One region of the Pseudomonas sp. St386 genome, then DNA from elsewhere that is predicted to be linked to it. Evidence: predicted binding sites of a transcription regulator. Region 1 holds the regulator's gene; each other region holds the start of a gene.
The links. Region 1 encodes sigma-54, which starts transcription at its own class of promoters, with help from an activator protein. Its sites were predicted from a motif close to ANTGGCATNNANNTTGCTNT; they were not measured.

Region 1 (4,467 bases):
GCCGACGCTCGGGCATGCAAACCCAGCTTGTTGATGATTTCAATTTCCTGAGCAGGCATCGCGATGTGAATCCTTTAGCTGAGGTCGCGGTGGCGAACCTGGACGTTCTTCAGGGATTGTTGCAGGAGTTGACCCAGGCGTTCGGTCAGGTAGACGGAGCGGTGATGGCCGCCGGTACAACCGATGGCGATCGTGACATAGGCGCGGTTGCTCGCGGCAAAGCGGGGCAGCCATTTGAGCAGGTAGCTGGAGATGTCCTGGTACATTTCTTCGACATCCGGCTGGGCGGCCAGGTAGTCGATCACCGGTTGGTCGAGCCCGGACTGCGCGCGCAATTCCGGCTTCCAATAAGGATTGGGCAGGCAACGCACGTCGAACACCAGGTCGGCATCGACGGGCATGCCACGCTTGAAACCGAACGACTCCACCAGGAACGCCGTGCCCGGCTCGGGTTGGTTGAGCAGGCGCAGCTTGATCGTGTCACGCAACTGATACAGGTTCAGGTGCGTGGTGTTGACCTTCAGGTCCGCCAGGTCGGCAATCGGCCCCAGTAGCTGGCTTTCATCCTCGATGGCTTCGGCCAGCGAACGGTTGGCGTTGCTCAGTGGGTGGCGCCGGCGGGTTTCGGAAAAACGCTTGAGCAGTGTCTCTTCATCGGCATCCAGGTACAGCACGTCACACTGGATATGCCGGCTGCGCACTTCCTCGAGCAGTTCAGGAAAACGCGACAGGTGGCTTGGCAGGTTGCGCGCATCGATGGACACCGCCACCAGCGGCTGCGCCAGCTCGGTGTGGATCAGGGCGCGCTCGGCCAGTTCCGGCAGCAGGCCGGCGGGCAAATTGTCGATGCAATAGTAGCCGCTGTCCTCAAGCACGTTGAGGGCCGTGCTTTTACCGGAGCCGGAGCGGCCACTGACAATGATCATGCGCATTTTTAATGACCGTTCTGCTCGTCCAGGACAACCTGGTACAAAGCTTCGTTACTCGGTGCGCTGCGCAGTTTTTCGCGCACTTCCTTGCGGTCCAGCATGCTGGCAATCTGGCGCAGCAGCTCAAGGTGCGCATCGGTCGCCGCTTCCGGTACCAGCAATACAAACAGCAGGTCGACCGGGGCACCGTCGATGGCGTCGAAATCTATAGCGGTTTCAAGGTGCAACAGCGCGCTGATCGGCGCGGCACAACCCTTGAGACGGCAGTGGGGAATGGCGATGCCGTTGCCAAAACCGGTGGAACCGAGTTTTTCACGGGCAACCAATGCCTCGAAGACGTCCTGCATTTCCAGATCCGGTACCTCGCGGTGGATCAGGTTGGCAATGTGTTCGAGGGCTTTCTTCTTACTGCCGCCCGGCGCGTTCACCTGGGAACGGCCGGGGGTCAGGATGGTTTCTAGTCGGATCATGGATTGGGGGGGTTAACGACCGGTTGCGCCCTGGAGGAGGCTCTGGGTCTTTTCCTTATGCTTTTTGAGTTGGCGATCCAGCTTGTCGGTCAGCAGGTCAATCGCGGCATACATGTCTGTGTGCTCTGCGTTGGCAACCACTTCTCCGCCGGGGATATGCAGCGTGGCTTCGATTTTCTGCAGCAGCTTCTCGACGTTCATCGTGACTTGCACGTTGGTGATCTTGTCGAAATGCCTTTCCAATCGGTCGAGTTTTTCGCCGATGTAGGTGCGCAGGGGTTCGGTCACTTCCAGTTGGTGTCCACTGATGTTGACTTGCATACAGCTTCTCCTTCGTTGCCAGTGCATAAAGCGGCAGGCAGAAATGCCTGCCACTGGAACGCTGTGGCGTGGCCTGTTACATCAACCGCTTGCGTTCGCTCGAAGGCGCGATCCCGAGGGATTCGCGGTATTTGGCGACGGTACGGCGGGCCACCTGAATGCCTTGTGCCTCCAGTAAACCAGCGATCTTGCTGTCACTCAACGGCTTTTTCTGATTTTCCGCAGCTACCAGTTTTTTGATGATCGCGCGGATGGCCGTGGACGAGCATTCGCCGCCTTCGGAGGTGCTGACGTGGCTGGAGAAAAAGTATTTCAATTCATAGATACCCCGAGGGGTATGCATGAATTTCTGGGTGGTTACCCGGGAAATCGTCGACTCGTGCATGCCCACTGCCTCGGCAATGTCATGCAGGACCAACGGTTTCATCGCTTCATCGCCGTACTCCAGGAAGCCGCGCTGATGCTCGACGATCTGGGTGGCAACTTTCATCAGGGTTTCGTTGCGGCTTTGCAGGCTCTTGATGAACCAGCGCGCTTCCTGCAACTGGTTGCGCATGAAGGTGTTGTCGGCGCTGGTGTCGGCACGCTTCACAAAGCCGGCGTACTGGGCGTTGACCCGCAGCTTGGGCACCGACTCCTGGTTGAGCTCCACCAGCCAGCGATCATTGTGCTTGCGCACGATCACGTCGGGGACCACGTATTCGGGCTCGGTGGATTCGATCTGCGAGCCGGGGCGCGGGTTGAGGCTCTGCACCAGTTCGATGACCTGGCGCAGCTCATCTTCCTTGAGCTTCATGCGACGCATCAGTTGGCTGTAGTCGCGGCCGCCCAACAGGTCGATGTAATCGGTGACCAGTCGCTTGGCCTCGGCCAGCCATGGTGTCTTGGCGGACAACTGGCGCAGTTGCAGCAACAGGCACTCGCCCAGGTTGCGGGCACCGATGCCGGCCGGTTCGAACTGCTGGATGCGATGCAGGACGGCTTCGATCTCGTCCAGCTCGATGTCGAGCTCGGGGTCGAAGGCTTCCAGGATTTCTTCGAGGGTCTCGTCCAGGTAGCCCTGGTTGTTGATGCAGTCGATCAGGGTCACGGCGATCAGGCGATCGGTGTCGGACATCGGCGCCAGGTTCAACTGCCACAGCAGGTGGCTTTGCAGGCTTTCGCCAGCAGAGGTACGGGTGGTGAAGTCCCACTCGTCGTCATCGCTGCTCGGCAGGCTGCTGGCGCTGGTCTGGTAGACGTCTTCCCAGGCCGTGTCCACGGGTAGTTCGTTGGGGATGCGTTCGTTCCATTCGCCATCCTCGAGGTTGTCCACCGTCGGGGCGGTTTCCTGGTAGGCCGGTTCCGGGATTTCGGTGTTGGTCTTCTGCTCGACGTTGTCGGCCAGCGGATCGGTGTTGTCGAAGTCGTCGCCTTCTTCCTGGCGTTCGAGCATTGGATTGGACTCCAGGGCCTCCTGGATTTCCTGTTGCAGGTCCAGGGTCGACAATTGGAGCAGGCGGATGGCCTGTTGCAGCTGCGGTGTCATCGTCAGCTGCTGGCCCATTCTCAAGACTAGCGATGGTTTCATGGCAGGGGCTTAACACCTTATTAGCCGGCGCACATGCGCCATCCACTACAGGGCGCCGAGGCGCCAAACTTAAGCAAATTATATGCCTGAAACTGAAGTGTTTGCCTAGAGCGTCGCCATAATAAAATTAAACGACGCTCGGACAATTCGCCAGACACTTGTGCTTACAGGCGGAACTCATGGCCCAGATACACTTCCTTGACCAGGTCATTGGCCAGGATGGCTGCGGAGTCGCCTTCGGCGATCAGCTGGCCGTCGTTGACAATGTAGGCGGTTTCACAGATATCCAGCGTCTCGCGCACGTTGTGGTCGGTGATCAGCACGCCGATCCCCTTGGCCTTGAGGTGATGGATGATCTGCTTGATGTCGCCTACCGAGATCGGGTCCACGCCGGCGAACGGTTCGTCGAGCAGGATGAACTTCGGTGCGGTGGCCAGGGCGCGGGCGATTTCCACGCGACGCCGCTCGCCACCGGACAGGCTCATGCCCAGGTTGTCGCGAATGTGGCTGATGTGGAATTCCTGCAGCAGGCTTTCCAGTTCCTGGCGACGACCGGCCTTGTCGAGTTCCTTGCGGGTCTCGAGGATCGCCATGATGTTGTCGGCAACCGACAGTTTGCGGAAGATCGACGCTTCTTGCGGCAAATAGCCGATACCTGCCTTCGCCCGGCCGTGCATTGGCTGGTGGCTGACGTCCACGTCGTCGATCAGTACGCGACCCTGATCGGCCTGGACCAGGCCGACGATCATGTAGAAGCAGGTGGTCTTGCCCGCGCCGTTGGGGCCGAGCAGGCCGACGATCTGGCCGCTGTCGATGGACAGGCTGACATCACGCACGACTTGACGGCTCTTGTAGCTCTTGGCCAGGTGCTGAGCTTTCAGAGTTGCCATTACTGGGCCTTCTGCTCGTCGGTTTTCTTTTTCGGTTGGATCACCATGTCGATCCGCGGACGCGACTCGGTCACCTTGCTGCCGGTGGCGCGACCGGCGCTGGCCAGCTTCTTGACTGTGTCGTAGACGATTTTTTCGCCTTGGGTGACGTTGTTGTCCTTGTCGACGACCTTGGCGCGGTCGATCAGGACCACGCGATCCTGGGCGGCGTGGTACTGGATGGTTACCCCGTAGCCCTGCACTGGCTTGGTATCGCCTGCGGTTTGCAGTTGCTCGAAATAGGCCAG
Region 2 (4,467 bases), 2.1 Mb from region 1:
CGTGAAGGCGTGATCAAGTTCTGGAGCGGCAGCGACGTGCTCTTGCGTCAACTGGGACAGGAACGGGCCAGCAGCATCAAGGACTTCCTGGTGGACAAAGGCCAGTTGGCCGATGACCGCGTGTATTTCATCGACGCCAGCCTCGGCCAGGCCGAGAGCGATGGCCGGGTGATTACCCCGATGCATCTGGATGCCGAATAAGATGAAACCCTGGTTCGGGCTCTGCCTGGGTCTATTGCTGGCCGCCGGCCAGGCCGCGGCTGCCGACACGCTGCGTTGCGGCAGCCAGTTGATCAGCGTCGGTGACCGCTCCAGCGAAGTGCTGCAAAAGTGCGGGGAGCCAGCGGCGCGGGATGACCTGGGCTACAAGCGCAGTGTCAATCGCCGGGAGGAATACCCGGTGGAGGAATGGACCTACGGCCCCAACAGCGGCATGTATCAGTACCTGCGTTTCGAGGGGAATCGGCTGGTGCAGATCACCAGCAAGCGGGGGCGGTGAGCTTGTCCGCACAGATGTGTTGAATGTGCCGCCGCCATCGCGAGCAAGCTCGCTCCCACATTGTTTAGGGCGATCTCAAAATCCGTGTTCACCGCCGCCCCCGGTGGGAGCGAGCTTGCTCGCGATGGCGGCAACTCGGTTCTGACTCGTGTGCAAACGCTGACCCGCAGATTGATTCCCCAGAATAGAACAGGCCCCCGGCACGAATGCCGGGGGCCTGTAATGGCCACGTCCGTGTGGCCTTTCGCATGAACTCCAAAGCGACGGCAAACGTATATCCTGGCCCGCTTGCCGCGCCTTCTCCCAGTCCAGGCGAGAAGTCTTGGCCTTACTCGGCTTTCAGGCCGTCAGCCGATACGGCCTTGACGCCTTTGATTTTCTTGGCGATCGCCACAGCGGTGTCTTTTTGTGCATCAGTGACTTTGGTCATCGAAGACAGGGACACAACACCTTTGTTGGTTTCGACTTTGATATCAGTGCCTGGAATGCCTTTTTCGGTGACCAGGTCAGCTTTGACCTTGGTGGTGATCCAGGTATCGGAAACGTCTTCCTTGGCCTCTGTCACTTCGCCCGCAGCCAGCATCATTGGCGCCTGAGTTGCTTGAGTGGTCTCGGCGAATGCGCTAGCCATGGTCAGGGTCAGTGCGGTAGCAGCGGCGGCAGTGATAGCGAACTTCTTCATACGAGTAACTCCTGTTTTTCTCAAAAACTGCCGGAGGTGGATCCCGGCAGGGTTAGCAGGAGTAGTGCGAACGCTGTGCCAGCTTTTAACAATTAATTAATTTCTTATAAATCAGCAAGTTAAGCGAAACGGCAACTTTCGTGATCATGCAAAATGCATGAAACGGTGATTCTGGACATGCAACTTGCGGTTTTTTGGCCAACTTCTAAGCTTATGAATTGCGAAGGGTTTCTGTATCGAGGCAGTTCACTGCCTCGATACGTGCACTCAAATTACGGAGTCGTCGCTGCTGTACCTGTGCATCCAGCCGGCAGGAATTCCTGAGCGGCGGTCGAACCGCAGGTCCAAACGCCTTGAGTAGAACGCGTCAGGGTGATCGCTTTGCCAAGCACTGGAGCGGGTGCATTCAAAAGGGTACACGCGATGGTGCCCGCTCCGTCCGCTGCTGTTCCTGAAGCCGTCAAGGTGCAATTGCTGGTGGGCGAGGTCCCGCCGATGTTGGCCAACGTTGGATTGGTACCTTGATTCATGATGTCCTCAAACGGCACTTTCAACGCAGAGACCTCCGCCAGCCCCGCCGTGGCCTTGGCCCGCGCCTGATACTTCGAATATTGCGGCAACGCAAACGTCGCCAGAATACCGATGATCGCCACGACGATCAGCAGCTCGATCAAGGTAAAGCCACTCTGCTTATTCATAGACATCTCCCATGCATGAGTCGAAATCTCATGACCTGAAACGGCCATTGCAGGGCACATGCCAACCCTGAAACCCCATCACTCAAGGGATTTGAACCAGCACAACGGCAACGTCCTACCTCAACAACCGCACTATCTGACGTTTTTTGTCACCCTGCCCCGCTGGTTTGGCGTCGAGGCTTGACTAGGCTATAAGTCATGAACTGTTCGCCGCCAGGATTCCCATGAATGACATCGCCCTCAGCGGCCTGACCAAGCAATTGGTGCTGGCCGAACTGCTCACCGAGCAAAGTGCGCACCAGGCGTATCAACAGGCGCAACGCAATCGCATCCCCCTGGTCAGCTATCTGGTGCAGAACAAACTGGTCCAGAGCCGACAGGTCGCGGAGATCGCCTCGGAGCATTTCGGCGTCGCCCTGCTGGACCTCAACAGCCTGGACAAAGAAACCCAACCCACCGGCCTGGTCAGCGAAAAACTGGTGCGCCAGCATCACGCCCTGCCGCTGTGGCGGCGCGGCAACAAGCTGTACGTGGGCATCTCCGACCCGACCAATCACCAGGCCATCAATGACATCCAGTTCAGCACCGGCCTGACCACCGAAGCCATCCTGGTGGAGGACGACAAGCTCAGCGACGCCATCGAAAAGTTTTTCGAATCCAGCAGCACGGGCCTGGAAGGCATGGGCGATGTCGACCTCGACGGCCTGGACATCGAATCGATCGACGACACCAGGCAGGACTCCATCGCCGGCCAGGACACCGACGACGCGCCCGTGGTGCGCTTCGTCAACAAGATGCTGCTGGACGCGATCAAGGGCGGCTCTTCCGACCTGCACTTCGAGCCCTACGAAAAAATCTACCGGGTGCGGGTGCGCACCGACGGCATACTGCGGGAAGTGGCCAGGCCGCCGATCCAGTTGGCCAACCGTATCGCCGCACGCCTGAAAGTCATGGCCAGCCTGGATATTTCCGAGCGGCGCAAACCCCAGGACGGGCGCCTGAAAATGCGCCTGTCGAAAACCAAGTCCATCGATTTCCGGGTCAACACCCTGCCCACGCTCTGGGGCGAAAAAGTGGTGATCCGGATCCTCGACCCGTCCAGCGCACAAATGGGCATCGATGCCCTGGGCTACGAACCGGACCAGAAAGACCTGTACATGGCCGCCCTCAAGCAACCGCAAGGGCTGATCCTGGTGACTGGCCCAACCGGCTCGGGCAAGACCGTGTCGCTCTACACCGGACTGAATATCCTCAACACCGTGGACATCAACATTTCCACCGCCGAAGACCCGGTGGAAATCAACATGGAAGGCATCAACCAGGTCAACGTGAACCCGCGCCAGGGGCTGGATTTCGCCCAGGCCCTGCGCTCGTTCCTGCGCCAGGACCCGGACGTGATCATGGTCGGTGAGATCCGCGACCTGGAAACCGCCGAGATCGCCATCAAGGCCGCCCAGACCGGGCACCTGGTGCTCTCCACCCTGCACACCAACAGCGCCGCCGAAACCCTGATCCGCCTGCAGAACATGGGCATTCCGGGGTTCAACATCGCCACCGCCGTGCACCTGATCATTGCCCAGCGGCTGGCGCGCAAGCTGTGCAGTCACTGCAAGAAGGCCATCGAGATTCCCGAGGAAACCTTGCTCAAGGAAGGTTTCCCTCGGGAACGCATCGGCACATTCACGATCTATGAGCCGGTCGGTTGCGAACAGTGCAACAACGGTTACAAAGGGCGCGTGGGGGTTTACGAAGTGGTCAAGAACACGCCCGAGCTGCAACGGCTGATCATGGCCGAGGGCAACTCGCTGGAAATCGATCTGCAAATGCGCAAGGACGGTTTCAATGACCTGCGCACCTCGGGGCTGCTCAAAGTGATGCAGGGCGTCACCAGCCTCGAAGAAATCAACCGGGTCACCAAGGATTGAACATGGCGGTCAAGGCAGTCAAAACCGATGTTTACACTTGGGAAGGCAAGGACCGCAAAGGCACGAAAATGAGTGGCGAGCTGACGGGTCAAAGCCCGGCGCTGGTCAAGGCACAGCTGCGCAAACAAGGCATCAACCCGCAGAAGGTGCGCAAGAAATCCACCTCGATATTCAGCAAGGGCAAGCGCATCAAGCCGCTGGATATCGCCCTCTTCACCCGCCAGATGGCCACCATGCTCAAGGCTGGTGTGCCGCTGTTGCAGGCGTTCGACATCATTGGCGAAGGCTTCGACAACCCCAACATGCGCAAGCTGGTGGACGAGGTGAAGCAGGAAGTCGCCGCTGGCAACAGCTTCGCCGCGGCGCTGCGCAAGTGCCCGCAATATTTCGACGAGCTGTACTGCAACCTGGTAGACGCCGGCGAGCAGGCCGGTGCCCTGGACACGCTGCTGGACCGGGTCGCGACCTACAAGGAAAAGAGCGAAGCGCTCAAGGCCAAGATCAAGAAAGCCATGACCTATCCAGCGGCAGTGGTCCTCGTCGCCGCAGTGGTCACGGGGATCCTGCTGGTCAAGGTCGTGCCGCAATTCGAATCGGTATTCTCCGGGTTTGGCGCGAAACTGCCAGCCTTCACAGTGATGGTCATAGGCCTGTCGGAAATCA
Region 3 (4,467 bases), 690 kb from region 1:
CTGATGATCCGCACGGCGATCTACCTGGAAGCCGGTGGTATGGATGACGCGCTGTTCCAGGTCACCTGCAACGATCTGGACCTGTGCCTGAAAGTGGCGAACCTTGGCTATCTGAATGTATGGACACCTCATGCCGTGCTCGTGCATGAGGGGGAGGGGACTTGGTCAAGCGTTGGCAAGGACCCACTCAACCAGCAACGCTTCGCCTTGGAACAGGAGCAAGCCTTGAGTAAATGGCTGGGTGTCCTGGCCAATGATCCTGCCTACAACAGCAACCTGTCGTTGCGCGGCGTCGGCTTTGAGCTGGAAGCCATCAACGAGCTGTCCTGGCGACCGCTGTCCTGGCGGCCGCTGCCTGTGGTATTGGTGCATCCTGCGAAGTCGGCAAAAGCCGCCAGGTTGCGTATTGTCGAGCCGTTCACGGCTTTGCGCGACTCCGGCAAAATCGAAGGCTGCATCAGCAACAGCCTGTTACCGGCAACGACGCTTGCGCGCTACAACCCCGACGTCATCGTCTTCCAGCATCAGGCTGACCCGCTTCGTCTGGAGCAGATGCAAAGCATCAGCACGCTTTCCAGCGCGTTCAAGGTTCTTGAGCTGGATGCGCTAACGCCAGAGGTTCCAGGATGGATGACTTCGCTGCAGCAATCGGCAAGTCTGGTTGACTGCATCGTTGTAGCGACGCCTGCAATGGCCCACGCCTGTGCCGGGCTGCATCAGGATATTCGTGTTCTCGAAACGCGCCTGGACAACAGATGGCGCAATCTTTCCATCGTGCGCCAGACGTTTGGCATCCCTCGCATAGGCTGCGCTATCGATTCGGCGCAGCCCTTCGTCCAGCCGTTGATCCTCGAGTTAATGCAAGCGCTGGCCGGTCAAGTGGAGTGGGTACTCTGGGGCGATGTGCCCGCGTATCTGCAAGCGCTCGCCTGCGAGATTTATGATGACGTTCACGACAATCCCGATGTCATGGCCAGCCTCAACCTGGATATTGTCCTCGCTCCACAGGGCTTCGGTAAGAACGACCAAGGGGCGAGCTTGCTTCATCATCTGCAGTATGGTGCTTGCGGCTACAGTGTAATCGGCAGCGACACCGCCGATTATCTGGGCGACCTCGCCATCACGCGTGTCGCTGGCAGCCGAGGACAGTGGCTGGAGGCGATCAATGAGCACCTGGCTGATCGGCACGCCTCACGACAACAAGCTGAGGGATTGCGCGAGCAAGTGCTGGCTAACTGGGTCTTCGACGATACCTATGCGGCACACTGGGTTCAGGGATGGCTGCCCAACTGACGGAGGCCTGAGAGAGGCGGCAGGGGAAATCCCCCCTGTCGCCTGACTGGTCAATCCGACCCTCTGTAGTCTGCTCGCGCAAGCTACGCCATACCGCGCTGCAGTAGAAGCGATCAAAGGCTGACACTTGCCACTTAACGGCATGACACCGCCGGTTTTTCGACTTCGACATATTCAATCAACCCCTCTGAATCCCTCAAACCCTTTGTTTTCCGGGCCTGGGGCCGCCAGAAAAAAGTTGGTCTGCAAATTGCTTAAGGCTGTGCAACACAGCAGTGGGCGGCAAACGTCCGGCATGCAGAGGAACGACAGTGGACAAGTACCTTTATGTGGCAATGACCGGCGCCAGCCAGAACGCACTGGCGCAGCGGGCCCATGCCAACAACCTGGCGAACATCTCCACCAACGGTTTTCAGAAAGACCTGGAACAGGCTCGCTCGATGCCGGTGTTCGGCGACAGCTTTCCGGCGCGGGCGTTTGCCATGTCCGAACGGCCTGCTACTGATTTCACTCCGGGTGCGCTGGTGGAAACCGGTCGTGACCTCGACGTCGCGGTGAGCGGGCCGGGCTGGATGGCCGTGCAGAACCCCGACGGCGGTGAAAGCTACGTGCGCACCGGCAGCCTCAATGTTGACGCCCTGGGCGTACTGCGGGCTGGCAACGGCATGCCGGTGATGGGCAACGGCGGTCCGATCGCCGTGCCGCCAGAGCAGAAAATCGAAATCGGCCAGGACGGCACCATCAGCATCCGCGCCATGGGCGAAGGCCCGCGGGTGATGGCTGAAGTGGACCGCATCAAGCTGGTCAACCCGGACCTCAAGAACATGACCAAGGGCCTGGACGGTTCGATCCGTACCAAGGACGGCCAGCCGGCGCCCATCGATGCCAACGTGCAGTTGGTGTCGGGTTTCCAGGAAGCGAGCAACGTCAATGCCGTGGATGAAATGACCTCGGTGCTGGCCCTGGCCAAGCAGTTCGAGCTTCACGTCAAAATGATGAACACCGCCAAAGAAGGCGACGAGGCCATGGCTCGGGTCTTGCAGATCTAACCATTAACTAAAGCGTCGCGCCGAAAAACAGGCGTACGAGGAGAATCGAATGCTTCCGGCTCTATGGGTTGCCAAAACAGGTCTGTCCGCCCAGGACACCAACCTGACGACCATTTCCAACAACCTGGCGAACGTTTCGACCACGGGTTTCAAACGTGATCGTGCCGAGTTCCAGGACCTGCTGTATCAGGTAAAACGCCAGCCTGGCGCCCAGTCGACCCAGGACAGCGAACTGCCGTCGGGCCTGCAAGTGGGTACCGGTGTGCGCATTGTCGGCACCCAGAAAAACTTCACCGCCGGCAGCCTGCAAACCACCGAGCAGCCGCTGGACATGGCCATCGACGGTCGCGGTTTCTTCCAGATCCTGCAGCCGGACGGCACCACGTCCTACACCCGTGACGGTACGTTCCACCTCGATTCCAACGGCCAGATCGTCAATGCCAGCGGTTTCGCCCTGGAGCCGGCCATCATCATCCCGAACGATGCCCAGACGTTCACCGTGGGCCGTGACGGCACCGTGTCCATCACGGTGGCGGGCAACCCGGCCTCCCAAGTGATCGGCAACCTGCAGACCGCCGACTTCATCAACCCGGCCGGCCTGCAAGCGGTAGGCAATAACCTGTTCCTGGAAACCGCCGCCAGTGGCGCGCCGCAAGTCGGCACTCCCGGCCTGAACGGTTTTGGTACCACGCTGCAGAACACCCTGGAAACGTCCAACGTGAGCACGGTCGAGGAGATGGTCAACATGATCACCACCCAGCGCGCCTACGAGATGAACTCCAAAGTGATCTCCACCGCCGACCAGATGCTCTCGTTCGTTACGCAGAATCTGTAATCACGTCGCAACGTCCGTCATTACGTAGACAGGGCGGCCCCAGGGGCGCCTGCAACACCAAGAGGTAGGGTCATGAAACGCTTCGTATCTGTTCTGGCACTGAGTGGGATCACCGCACTCGCGGGCTGTGTCGCGCCGACACCCAGGCCCAATGACCCGTATTACGCCCCGGTGTTGCCGCGCACGCCGTTGCCGGCTGCCGCCAACAATGGCTCGATCTACCAGGCTGGCTTCGAGCAGAACCTGTACAGCGACCGCAAGGCCTTCCGGGTCGGTGACATCATCACCATCACCCTGAATGAGCGGACCCAGGCCAGCAAGAACGCCAACTCGCAAATGGACAAGACCAGCAATACCAGCGTCGGCCTGACGTCGTTGTTCGGTTCCAGCCTGACCACCAACAACCCGATCGGGGGCAATGACCTGAGCCTCAACGCCGGGTACAACTCTGACCGTGCCACCAAGGGCGACAGCAAGTCCGGCCAGAGCAACAGCCTGACCGGCTCGATTACCGTGACCGTCGCCGATGTGTTGCCCAACGGCATCATCGTCGTGCGCGGCGAGAAGTGGCTGACCCTTAACACGGGTGACGAACTGGTGCGCATCGCCGGCATGGTTCGCGCCGATGACATCGCCACCGACAACACGGTTTCGTCGACTCGGGTGGCCGATGCACGCATCACCTACTCGGGCACCGGTGCCTTTGCCGATGCGAGCCAGCCAGGTTGGTTCGACCGTTTCTTCCTCAGCCCGAAGTTCCCTTTCTAGGTGGCCCAGTTGAATCTTAAGCAGCTGTTGATCGGTGCCCTGGTAATGTCGGCAGCCTTTACCGCTCAAGCCGAGCGTCTGAAGGACATCGCCAGCATTTCCGGCGTGCGTTCCAACCAGTTGATCGGCTACGGCCTGGTCGTGGGCCTGAACGGCACCGGTGACCAGACCACCCAGACCCCGTTCACCTTGCAGACCTTCAACAACATGTTGTCGCAGTTCGGCATCAAGGTGCCGGCCGGCTCCGGCAACGTCCAGTTGAAAAACGTCGCGGCGGTGTCGATCAGTGCCGATCTGCCGGCGTTCGCCAAGCCTGGCCAGCAGGTGGATATCACCGTCTCGTCCATCGGTAACTCCAAGAGCCTGCGCGGTGGCACCTTGCTGCTGACGCCGCTCAAGGGTATCGACGGCAACGTCTACGCCATCGCCCAGGGCAACCTGGTGGTGGGCGGTTTCGATGCCGAAGGGCGCGACGGTTCGAAGATCACCGTCAACGTTCCGTCGGCCGGTCGCATCCCTGGC
Region 4 (4,467 bases), 2.8 Mb from region 1:
TCTCGACCTGGCGATGGCGACCGGTTCCGGCCGGCTGCTGGACCAGAGCAATCCGTTTGTGATCATCACCGAGTACAACACCAAGACCCAGGGATTCCTGGTTCGCTCGGTGGAGCGCATCGTCAACATGAACTGGGAAGAGATCCATCCACCGCCCAAGGGCACCGGCCGCGATCACTACCTCACGGCAGTGACCCGGGTCGATAACCAGTTGGTGGAAATCATCGACGTGGAGAAGATCCTCGCCGAAGTAGCGCCCACGCCGGAAGCGATCTCCGTGGGAGTGGTGGATGCCGAAACCCAGCACAAGGCGATTTCGCTGCGGGTGTTGACCGTCGACGACTCTTCAGTGGCCCGCAAGCAGGTGACCCGTTGCCTGCAAACGGTCGGTGTCGAGGTGGTGGCGTTGAACGACGGGCGACAGGCGCTCGATTACCTGCGCAAGCTGGTCGACGAGGGCAAGAAGCCTGAGGAAGAGTTCCTGATGATGATCTCCGACATTGAAATGCCGGAGATGGATGGGTACACCCTGACGTCGGAAATCCGCAGCGATCCGCGCATGCAAAAGCTGCACATCATCTTGCATACTTCGTTGTCCGGGGTTTTCAACCAGGCGATGGTCAAGAAGGTCGGCGCCGACGATTTCCTGGCGAAATTCCGTCCAGATGACCTGGCTTCCCGGGTCGTCGAGCGGATCAAGGCAGCAGAATAAAAGGTCGGGCGCGTTGTGCGCCCGGCAAGTCAACACGATGAAAGAGGCGGTATCTTGTCTACGGGTAATTTGGATTTCGAACAGTTCCGGGTCTTCCTGGAAAAAGCCTGTGGCATCTTGCTTGGTGAAAACAAGCAATACCTGGTGTCGAGCCGTCTCAATAAATTGATGGAACAGCAGGGCCTCAAGTCATTGGGCGAACTGGTGCAGCGTATCCAGACCCAACCGCGCAGTGGCTTGCGCGAAATGGTGGTGGACGCGATGACCACCAACGAAACCTTGTGGTTTCGTGACACCTATCCGTTTGAGGTGTTGAAGAACAAAGTGCTGCCGGCGGCCATCAAGGCCAGCCCGGGCCAGCGTCTGCGGATCTGGTCGGCGGCCTGTTCGTCGGGGCAGGAACCCTATTCGCTGTCGATGTCCATCGATGAGTTCGAGCGGTCCAACCTCGGCCAGTTGAAAGGCGGCGTGCAGATTGTCGCCACCGACCTGTCCGGGACCATGCTCAATAACTGCAAGACCGGCGAGTACGACAGCCTGGCTATCGGCCGGGGCCTGTCGCCGGATCGCCTGCAACGTTACTTCGATCCGAAAGGGCCGGGTAAATGGGTGGTCAAGGCGCCGATCAAGAGCCGGGTGGAGTTCCGCTCGTTCAACCTGCTGGATAGCTATGCCAGCCTGGGCAAGTTCGACATCGTGTTCTGCCGCAACGTACTGATCTACTTCTCCGCCGAAGTGAAGAAAGACATCCTGCTGCGCATCCACAGCACGCTCAAGCCGGGCGGCTACCTGTTCCTCGGTGCCTCCGAGGCGTTGAACGGTTTGCCGGATCATTACCAGATGGTCCAGTGCAGTCCGGGGATCATCTACCAGGCAAAGTGATTGGCTTGAACTGTCAAAAAGCGGGAGTCCCCACGGGCTCCCGTTTTTTTATGCCTGCCGGTCACCACTAATCCCGCTCCCACAGTTCGAATGTCATTTGCCCTTGAGAAGCGGCAGAAAAGCGGCAGCCAGCGGAAGCCAGTTGCCGCTTTTCTGGCATTGCCGCTTTGCCGATGCCCGCAAAGCCCCGGTTTATGGGGTTTTCCAAAGTGGCACGCTGCTTGCTAAGTTCATCGCACGTACATTCTGGTCACCCAAAGGTTTCCGACATGAGCATCAGCTTCGATAAAGCGCTCGGTATCCACGAACAGGCCCTGAGCTTCCGCGCCCAGCGTGCCGAAGTCCTGGCCAACAACATCGCCAACGCCGACACCCCGAACTACAAGGCGCGTGACCTGGACTTTTCCAAAGTGCTCGCCGAGCAGAACGAGAAGACCAAGAACGGCCACTTCGCCTTGAACATGACCAACAGCCGTCATATCGAAGCCGAAGGCCTGGGCAATGGCGACGAATCGCTGATGTATCGCACGCCGATGCAGCCTTCGATCGACCAGAACACCGTAGACGCTCAACTGGAACAGTCCAACTACGCGGAAAACTCCGTGAACTTCCAGGCCAGCTTCACCCTGCTCAACAGCAAGTTCAAAGGGCTGGTATCGGCCCTGCGCGGAGAGTAAGCCATGTCGATTGCTAGCGTATTCAACATTGCCGGCAGTGCCATGAGTGCCCAGACCACTCGCCTGAACACCGTCGCCAGTAACATCGCCAACGCCGAGACCGTTTCGTCGAGCATCGACCAGACCTACCGCGCCCGCCACCCGGTATTCGCCACCATGTTCCAGGGTGGCCAGTCCGGCGGTAGCGACTCGCTGTTCCAGGAGCAGGACGCGGCCGGGCAGGGCGTGCAGGTGCTTGGCGTGGTCGAAGACCAGAGCAACCTCGAAGCCCGTTATGAGCCAAACCATCCGGCCGCTGATGCCAAGGGGTATGTCTACTACCCGAACGTCAACGTCGTCGAAGAAATGGCCGACATGATTTCCGCCAGTCGTTCGTTCCAGACCAACGCCGAAATGATGAACACCGCCAAAACCATGATGCAGAAGGTCCTGACCCTCGGTCAGTGATAAGGGGCGAGTCACATGAGCGTTACCAGTACAACAAGTGGTTTGAGCCTCAACGAGATTCTGGCCAACTCCTCGGTCAAGACCAGCACCACCACCGATGCCCTGGGCGCGGCGACCGGTGCGGCCACCGGCAAGAAGGAATTGGGCAAGGATGCGTTCCTGCAGTTGCTGGTCACCCAGCTGAAAAACCAGAACCCGCTGGAGCCACAGGATAACGGCGAGTTCGTTGCCCAACTGGCGCAGTTCAGCAGCCTGGAAGGCATCACCACCCTCAACGAGACCGTGAGCGGCATCGCCGGCAACTACAACTCGTCCCAGGCCCTGCAAGCCTCGTCGCTGGTCGGTCGCTCGGTCATTGCCCCGGGCGACAAGGCTGTGGTCGATACCTCCAAGAGCCTCAACGGCACGGTGGTGGTACCAACATCGGTGTCCTCCGTCGCGGTCAAGATCGTGGACAAGGACGGCAAGACCGTTCGCACCATCGACTTGGGCAGCCAGAACGCCGGCAACTCCGCGTTCATCTGGGACGGCAAGAACGATGCGGGCGCGGTCGTGGAATCGGGCACTTACACCTTCGCGGCCTCGACCACCATCGACGGCAAGGCCACGTCGCTGATCACCAACCTGCCGGCCACGGTCAGCAGCGTGACGATCAGCCAGACGGGCGGTGAGCTGATGCTCAACCTGGCCGGGCTGGGCAGCATTGCCCTGTCCAAAGTACAAACTATTGGTATGTAGAGCCGACTAACCGGCAAAAGGAGTCAATATGTCTTTCAACATCGGCCTTAGCGGTCTCTATGCAGCCAACAAACAGCTGGACGTGACCGGCAACAACATCGCCAACGTGGCGACCACCGGTTTCAAATCGTCCCGCGCGGAATTCGAAGACGTCTACTCGGCCACCAAGCTGGGTTCGGGCAGCAAGACCGTCGGTAACGGCGTGCGCCTGGCCAACGTTTCCCAGCAGTTCGGCCAGGGTGATGTGAACAACACCGGCAACGTACTGGACATGGGCATCCAGGGCCAGGGCTTCTTTGTCCTGAGCAATGACGGCTCCCTGAGCTACACCCGTGCCGGTACCTTCAAGACCGACAAGGAAGGCTATATCACCAACAGCGACGGCACTTCGCGCCTGCAGGGCTATGGCGTGGATGCCAACGGCAAGATCCAGAACGGCATCTTGACCGACCTACGCATCGACACCTCGAACCTGCCGCCGAGCGCCACCAGCCTGGTTTCCTCGACGATCAACCTGAATTCGACGGCAACGGCGATCACCGCGGCGTTCAATCCAAGCGACACCGCCACGTTCACCAAACAATTCACCACCCCGGTCTACGATACTCAGGGTAACCAGCACTCCATGGACCAATACATGGTCAAGACTGCCGGCAACACCTGGAACGTCTATACCTTGATCGATGGTCGTAACCTGAACGGCACCTTGCCGACCACGACGGGCGCTACTGCGCCGGTCCCTTCGACCATGAACTTCGATTCGAACGGCAAGTTGACCACGGTCACCACTCCGCCAGCGACGGTCAATAGCGATCTGGTACTGACCGGTTGGGTTCCCGGCACTGTGACCAACGGCGTATGGGCCGCCAACGGCGCCGCGAGTGCGCCAACCATCACGATTTCCATGGGCAACACCACCCAATTCAACGCCGACACCGCCCGCTCGATCCCAACCCAGAACGGCTACGCCACTGGCCAGATCACCAACCTGACCATCGACGGCAGTGGTGT

Region 2: a site for sigma-54 is predicted at 1,926-1,945, ahead of KI235_RS25835 (pilin). Genes of this name have one in related genera too.
Region 3: a site for sigma-54 is predicted at 1,531-1,550, ahead of KI235_RS08010 (flagellar basal body rod protein FlgF). Genes of this name have one in related genera too.
Region 4: a site for sigma-54 is predicted at 1,803-1,822, ahead of flgB (flagellar basal body rod protein FlgB). Genes of this name have one in related genera too.

The regions. Positions count from the first base shown of each region.
Region 1 covers NZ_AP021900.1:1,124,908-1,129,374, forward strand. Annotated here, with positions in the region: gene KI235_RS04830 (HPr family phosphocarrier protein) at 1-59, opposite strand, end outside; gene rapZ (RNase adapter RapZ) at 75-932, opposite strand; gene ptsN (PTS IIA-like nitrogen regulatory protein PtsN) at 935-1,399, opposite strand; gene raiA (ribosome-associated translation inhibitor RaiA) at 1,412-1,720, opposite strand; gene KI235_RS04850 (RNA polymerase factor sigma-54) at 1,797-3,290, opposite strand; gene lptB (LPS export ABC transporter ATP-binding protein) at 3,455-4,180, opposite strand; gene lptA (lipopolysaccharide transport periplasmic protein LptA) at 4,180-4,467, opposite strand, start outside.
Region 2 covers NZ_AP021900.1:5,839,283-5,843,749, forward strand. Annotated here, with positions in the region: gene KI235_RS25820 (DUF748 domain-containing protein) at 1-201, shown strand, start outside; gene KI235_RS25825 (DUF2845 domain-containing protein) at 203-499, shown strand; gene KI235_RS25830 (BON domain-containing protein) at 828-1,181, opposite strand; gene KI235_RS25835 (pilin) at 1,454-1,879, opposite strand; gene pilB (type IV-A pilus assembly ATPase PilB) at 2,104-3,804, shown strand; gene KI235_RS25845 (type II secretion system F family protein) at 3,807-4,467, shown strand, end outside.
Region 3 covers NZ_AP021900.1:1,811,948-1,816,414, forward strand. Annotated here, with positions in the region: gene KI235_RS08005 (glycosyltransferase family 2 protein) at 1-1,293, shown strand, start outside; gene KI235_RS08010 (flagellar basal body rod protein FlgF) at 1,605-2,342, shown strand; gene flgG (flagellar basal-body rod protein FlgG) at 2,392-3,177, shown strand; gene flgH (flagellar basal body L-ring protein FlgH) at 3,250-3,945, shown strand; gene KI235_RS08025 (flagellar basal body P-ring protein FlgI) at 3,991-4,467, shown strand, end outside.
Region 4 covers NZ_AP021900.1:5,180,792-5,185,258, reverse strand. Annotated here, with positions in the region: gene KI235_RS22920 (chemotaxis protein CheV) at 1-712, shown strand, start outside; gene cheR (protein-glutamate O-methyltransferase CheR) at 767-1,594, shown strand; gene flgB (flagellar basal body rod protein FlgB) at 1,864-2,271, shown strand; gene flgC (flagellar basal body rod protein FlgC) at 2,275-2,718, shown strand; gene flgD (flagellar hook assembly protein FlgD) at 2,734-3,456, shown strand; gene flgE (flagellar hook protein FlgE) at 3,485-4,467, shown strand, end outside.